DNA from 2 places in the Bacillus thuringiensis genome. Region 2 is predicted to be linked to the other one. Evidence: riboswitches for the same ligand, from Rfam matches in the RefSeq annotation. Region 2 holds a riboswitch; the other holds the start of a gene.

Region 1 (3,428 bases), 140 kb from region 2:
AAACGCAAGATCCAGCTAACCTCCGCGAACAAGTAACAACGCCAGGTGGTTCCACAGCTGAGGGTCTCAAAACTTTATACGAATATAATTTTTCAGAGGCAATTCAAAAAGCAGTAGAAGCAACAAACAAAAAAGCTAGGGGGAAATAATATGATTTTAACAAGTTTAAAAGACTATACAACATTACATAACGGTGTAAAAATGCCTTGGTTTGGTTTAGGTGTTTTTAAAGTAGAAGATGGTTCAGAAGTAATTGATTCTGTAAAAGCAGCAATTAAAAATGGCTACCGCAGCATCGATACTGCAGCAATCTATCAAAATGAAGAGGGCGTTGGACAAGCGATTCGTGAATCAGGTGTTTCACGTGAAGAATTATTTATTACCTCAAAAGTATGGAATAGCGATCAAGGATATGAAACAACACTTCAAGCATTTGAAACTACATTAGAGAAATTAGGTCTAGAATATTTAGACTTATATTTAGTACATTGGCCTGTAAAAGGGAAATATACCGAATCATGGAAAGCATTAGAAAAACTTTATAAAGATGGCCGTGTTCGCGCTATCGGTGTGAGTAATTTCCACATTCACCACTTACAAGACGTATTTGAAATTGCTGAAATTAAGCCAATGGTCAACCAAGTGGAATACCACCCACGTTTAGCACAAGAAGAGTTACATGCATTCTGTAAAGAACATAACATCCAGCTTGAAGCTTGGTCACCATTAATGCAAGGACAACTACTAGATAATCCAACGTTACAAGAAATTGCGACAAAATATAATAAATCAACTGCGCAAATTATTTTACGCTGGGATTTACAAAACGAAGTTGTAACAATCCCTAAATCAATTAAAGAACATCGCATTATTGAAAATGCAAACATCTTCGACTTTGAATTAAGTGCTGATGATATGAAAGCAATTCAAGCTTTAAATGAAGATCGTCGCGTTGGTCCAGATCCAGATAACTTTAACTTCTAAGCGAAAAACCACTGCCATATGCAGTGGTTTTTTTATTTAAGAAAACTGAAAATTTAAACTATATTTCATTTGGTTGACACTTCATTGTTCAAGGTGTAAGATTTTGAATTATCAAAGAAACACAAAAATTAATAAAATTTATTCGTTTACTCATTGTATCAAGAGAGGTGGAGGGACTGGCCCTTTGAAACCTCGGCAGCAGGTTCATTTTGAATACTGTGCCACTTCCTGCAAGCTTTATGCTTGAAAGATAGAATGAGGGACTTCGTTTATATACGGGTGCATAACTTGTACATAAAAATCCCTCTTTCTCAATATGAAAAGAGGGATTTTTTATTTTTCATTTCCCTCATCATCATCCAAACTTAATTATTTAGGAGGAAAATCAAATGAAAAAGAAGTTTGTACCCGGTATTGCATCAGTTGTAGGAGTAAGTATTTTATTAACTGGTTGCGGTAGTTATAAAAACGAAGCAAGCGGAGCAAATGCAAAAGACGAGGCACCTAGTAAACAGGTTTTAAATTTATCTTCACCTACTGAAATACGAACAATGGATACGGCCCGTGCTACAGATACTGATTCTGGTCAAGTAATGAGAAACGTATTTGAAGGTTTGTATAATCTTGGTGAAGGTAACAAACCTGTCCCTGGCGTTGCAAAATCTCATGAAGTAAGTGGCGATAAAACGAAATACACATTCCACCTGCGAGATTCAAAATGGTCAAACGGCACTCCTGTTACAGCGAAAGATTTTGTGTTCGCTTGGCAGAGAGCCGTAGATCCAGCAACAGCCTCTGAATACGCATTTCTATTCTTTGATATTAAAAATGCAACAAAAATTAACAATAAAGAACTTCCAGCCGACCAACTTGGTGTAAAAGCAGTTGATGACCATACGTTTGAGGTAGAATTGGAACGTCCTGTTCCGTATTTTATTAGCTTAACAGCGTTCCCAACATTTCTACCAATTAACGAGGAATTCTTTAAAGCACAAGGTGATAAGTACGCTTTAGAAGATAATACAATCTTGTACAATGGAGCTTTTACACTAAGCGATTGGAAGCACGAACAAAGCTTTAAATTTAAGAAGAACCCTACCTATTGGGATAAAGATACTGTCAAACTAGAAGAAATCAATTTTAACGTCGTAAAAGAAAAATCAACAGAAGTAAATTTATTCGAGTCAAAACAATTAGACCGTATAAAACTAACATCTGACTTCGTTGATAAATATAAAAAAGATGCCAACTTTAAAGAACGTCCAAACGTAGGCGTACAATTTTTACGTATGAATCAACAAAACAAAGTACTTCAAAACGTTTCTGCACGCCAAGCAATTGATCAAACAATTGATAGAAAATCCTTTGTAAATACGTTATTAAATGATGGCTCTACACCAACATTTGGTCTCGTTCCAAAAAACTTTGCAAAAGGACCTGAAGGAAAAGACTTCCGTACTGCAAACGGCGATTTAACAAAAGTTGATACAAAATCCGCACAAAAGTTATGGGAAAAAGCTAAACAAGAGCTTGGTTCTGAAAAGATAACATTAGAATTATTAACGAGTGATGCTGACCTTGATAAGAAAACTGGTGAATTCTTAAAAGGACAACTAGAAAAGAATTTAGATGGCTTAACAGTAAATATAAAACCGCAACCGCGTAAGCAACAAGTTTCGCTTTTATTAAAAGGTGACTACGAAATCGGAATTGATGGCTGGAGCCCTGACTTTGCGGATCCAATTACATTCCTTGAGCTATTTACAACGAATAACCCTTATAACTTAGATCATTACTCTAGTAAGGAATTCGATGAAACAATAGCAAAAGTGAAAACAACTTTAGCTGGTGATGAAAAAGCTCGCTGGGAAGCATTACTAGAATCCGAGAAAATATTATTTAAAGACACTGTTATCGCTCCTCTTTACCAAAAAGGCGAATCTTATTTAGAACGTTCTTATGTGAAAGGAATTGTACAAGTAGACTTTGCAGGTCAATTAAACTTCAAGTGGGCAAAAATTGAAAAATAAAGTAAAACCGTAATAAGTGGGGGTTCTTCATCCCCACTTATTATTAGCCCTCACCAATTGTTTTTTTAGCAAAATATATTAAAAGTAGGTTCTCTCACACAAGAGAATCTACTTTTTTAATATATTATTCCAAGAAATTAACATTCTATTTTTATTATTGACATATAGTTCTTTCCAGTGTTAATATTCTAAATAATCAAAGAAACAAAATATTTCACCATCAAAATATAATGTCTACTACGTTGAAACATATAACGATAGATTATAGCTCAACATGTATATACATATAGAACACCTGATTACCTATAAACAAATATTTATAATAGGTTTTATCTCCTTCTATAGCTCTACTTCAAGACATGGACATTATGACGTTACGAACAACACATTTAGGGAGGAACGAACAATGAAGAA
Region 2 (3,428 bases):
CTGGCTTACCAGCTGGCGTAGTAAACTTCGTTCCAGGTAACGGTTCTGAAGTTGGTGACTACTTAGTAGATCATCCTCGTACACGTTTCGTAAGCTTCACGGGATCTCGTGATGTAGGTATCCGTATCTATGAGCGTGCAGCGAAAGTAAACCCAGGCCAAATTTGGTTAAAACGCGTTATCGCTGAAATGGGCGGTAAAGATACAATCGTTGTTGATAAAGAAGCAGATCTTGAATTAGCAGCTAAGTCTATCGTTGCATCAGCATTCGGATTCTCAGGACAAAAATGTTCTGCATGTTCTCGTGCAGTAATCCATGAAGATGTATATGATCATGTATTAAATCGTGCTGTTGAATTAACAAAAGAATTAACAGTTGCTAACCCAGCAGTATTAGGTACAAACATGGGGCCTGTTAATGACCAAGCTGCATTCGATAAAGTAATGAGCTATGTTGCAATTGGTAAAGAAGAAGGTAGAATTCTAGCAGGTGGCGAAGGGGACGATTCTAAAGGCTGGTTCATCCAACCGACAATCGTTGCTGACGTTGCAGAAGATGCTCGCTTAATGAAAGAAGAAATCTTCGGACCAGTAGTAGCATTCTGTAAAGCAAAAGACTTTGATCATGCGCTTGCAATTGCAAACAATACAGAATACGGTTTAACAGGTGCTGTTGTTACTAACAACCGTGACCATATTGAAAAAGCACGTGAAGAATTCCACGTTGGTAACTTATACTTCAACCGTGGATGTACTGGTGCAATCGTAGGTTACCAACCATTCGGTGGCTTTAACATGTCTGGTACAGACTCTAAAGCTGGTGGACCTGACTACTTAGCACTTCACATGCAAGCAAAAACTACTTCTGAAACTTTATAAGAAATAGTAGAGGAGCTCTTCACAAAATGTGAAGAGCTCCTTTTAAAATTGAAATCCCACATATTACCTTCGTTTGAAGGGGATGAGCTAAAACCTATTAATAGCGGGATAAACATGTGAACAGAAATGAAATGATGAGAAAAGTTGACTTATTAGTCATATTTTTTAGTATTCATTTTGAGAATTTCCTGTATAATACAATTTGAAAGAAAATCTATGGTTCGACAAGGAACACTCTTTTCGGTTTTGCTCACTGAAAGGAGTGTTTTTTTATGTAGCTAAAAATTCTTTCGTGCTTATTACATTTGCATATACGCCATTTAAACTAGCTAAAATTGTATTGTGAATATAAACAGCTGGTATAGTAGCGTTCTTAAAAGAAAGGTCTTTTGTAGCACAAGCATCGTGTATAACGGTACATTGAAATCCAAAATCAAATGCAGCCCTTACTGTAGCATCAATACACATATGAGTCATCATCCCGCATACGACGACATGTTCAATGTCTAAACGCTGTAATTGCTCTAGAAGATTAGTTTCTCGGAAGCTATTTGGATAATGTTTGAGTATAACTGTTTCTTCTCTAAGTGGACGTACCTTCTCATGAATATGTACACCTTCTGTATTAGGTAGGAAAAAAGTAGCGTCATCTTTTATAGCTACGTGTTGGATATGAAAAATAGGTTCGCTGTTTGTTCTAAAGTGTTGTAATAACTGATTAGCATATTCGCTTGCTTCTACTGGATTACGCAATTCCATCTTTCCATTTGGAAAATAATCGTTTTGAATATCGACGAGTAAAAGAGCTGTTTTCATATATTTATCTTCCTCCGAGTTTCATATTCAAATAAATTTATTCAATTCGTAGAGAGGATTCTCCTGTTTAAAAATATGAGGAAGAAGAATTTTACATAACTTTGAAAGTTACTATTTTCTTATGAATTTTCATCTGAAAATTTTAATAAAGGAATAATTAATATTTTTCTAAAAAATGTATTGACTCTTATTATTCTGAGTTCTATAATGAGAATTAATTAAACGACAATTAAATCGATACATTCTTATCCAGAGAGGTGGAGGGACTGGCCCTACGATACCTCAGCAACGGGTTTTTTAATACCGTGCTAACTCCAGCAAGCCATATAAAGGCTTGGAAGATGAGAAGATGTGAACGAGTACATATAAGTGCTCTCCTTCTTATCTTTATGGTTGATAAGAAGGAGGGCACTTTTTATTTTACCTCGAAAGCTCTACTTTAAGTTTTTACAGCATATAGGAGGGGGAAAAATGATTTCTTTTAACAATGTAAGTAAAGTGTATGAATCAGCTGGGCAATCTGTTCATGCGGTGGAGGATGTAACATTATCAGTTGAGAAAGGCGAAATTTTTGGCATTATCGGTTTTAGTGGCGCTGGAAAGAGTACATTATTACGCTTAGTAAATATGTTAGAGAGACCAACGGCAGGAACGATTTCAATAGATGATAAAGATATTACATCATTATCGACGAAAGAATTACGCAAACTAAGACAAAGAATCGGAATGATTTTTCAAAGCTTTAATTTATTTAATTCAAGAACAGTGTTTGGGAATATTGCTTATCCATTAAAGTTAGCGAAATTGCCAAAGAACGAGATAAAAGAACGAGTGAATGAACTGCTGAAGTTTGTAGGGTTAGAAGATAAAGCAAACTATTATCCAGAGCAGTTATCAGGGGGACAAAAGCAGCGAGTTGGCATTGCTAGAGCACTTGCGACATCGCCAGATATTCTTATATGTGATGAGGCAACATCAGCTTTAGATCCAGAAACAACGACAGAAATTCTAAACTTATTAAAGAAAGTAAATCGAGAATACAATTTAACGATTCTTCTTATTACACACGAAATGCATGTTGTGAAAGAAATTTGCCACCGTGTAGCTGTAATGGAGAAGGGAAAAGTTATTGAAGAAGGAAAACTGTTTGACGTTTTCACACAACCAAAAACAAAGACGACTCAAAACTTTGTACGTTCTGTTATTAATGATCATTTACCAGAAAGTGTTCTAGCGAAAATTCAAAATGGTGGTCAAATTTATCGTCTAACATTTACTGGTGAGGAGACAGGACAGCCGGTACTATCATATATCGCAAAAAACTATAACGTTGATGTAAATGTACTGTACGGAAATATTATTGAACTTCAAAATGTGCTATTTGGAAATCTGCTTGTAGAATTGCAAGGTGAGCAGAGGGAAATTCAAAAAGCATTACAACATCTAAGACTGCAAGTGCAGCTGAAGGAGGTAGAAGCTCATGCGAGTTGATTGGAGTATATTTTGGCCGCGCATACTAGATGCGACGGGGGATACCCTCTTAATGGTAATTGTAACCCTTATATTCGCTACAATTCTGGGTATACCTCTAGGTTTACTTTTATATGTAACGAGAAAAGGAAACTTTTTAGAAAATAAATGGGTCTTTTCTATTCTTAACATCATAATTAATACAATTCGTCCGGTACCATTCATTATCTTTTTAGTAGCTTTAAGCCCACTAACAAGAAGCGT

The links. Region 2 has a riboswitch for S-adenosylmethionine ahead of AC241_RS01820 (methionine ABC transporter ATP-binding protein). Riboswitches for the same ligand answer to the same signal wherever they lie in the genome.
Positions count from the first base shown of each region.
Region 1: another riboswitch for S-adenosylmethionine. It lies ahead of AC241_RS01105 (peptide ABC transporter substrate-binding protein); the one in region 2 lies ahead of AC241_RS01820 (methionine ABC transporter ATP-binding protein).

Region 1 is NZ_CP012099.1:190,873-194,300, reverse strand. It holds gene proC (pyrroline-5-carboxylate reductase) at 1-149, shown strand, start outside; gene AC241_RS01110 (aldo/keto reductase) at 151-984, shown strand; SAM riboswitch class I at 1,137-1,241, shown strand; gene AC241_RS01105 (peptide ABC transporter substrate-binding protein) at 1,374-3,014, shown strand; gene AC241_RS01100 (peptide ABC transporter substrate-binding protein) at 3,421-3,428, shown strand, end outside.
Region 2 is NZ_CP012099.1:331,895-335,322, forward strand. It holds gene pruA (L-glutamate gamma-semialdehyde dehydrogenase) at 1-878, shown strand, start outside; gene AC241_RS01815 (cysteine hydrolase family protein) at 1,149-1,694, opposite strand; SAM riboswitch class I at 1,937-2,042, shown strand; gene AC241_RS01820 (methionine ABC transporter ATP-binding protein) at 2,166-3,185, shown strand; gene AC241_RS01825 (methionine ABC transporter permease) at 3,175-3,428, shown strand, end outside.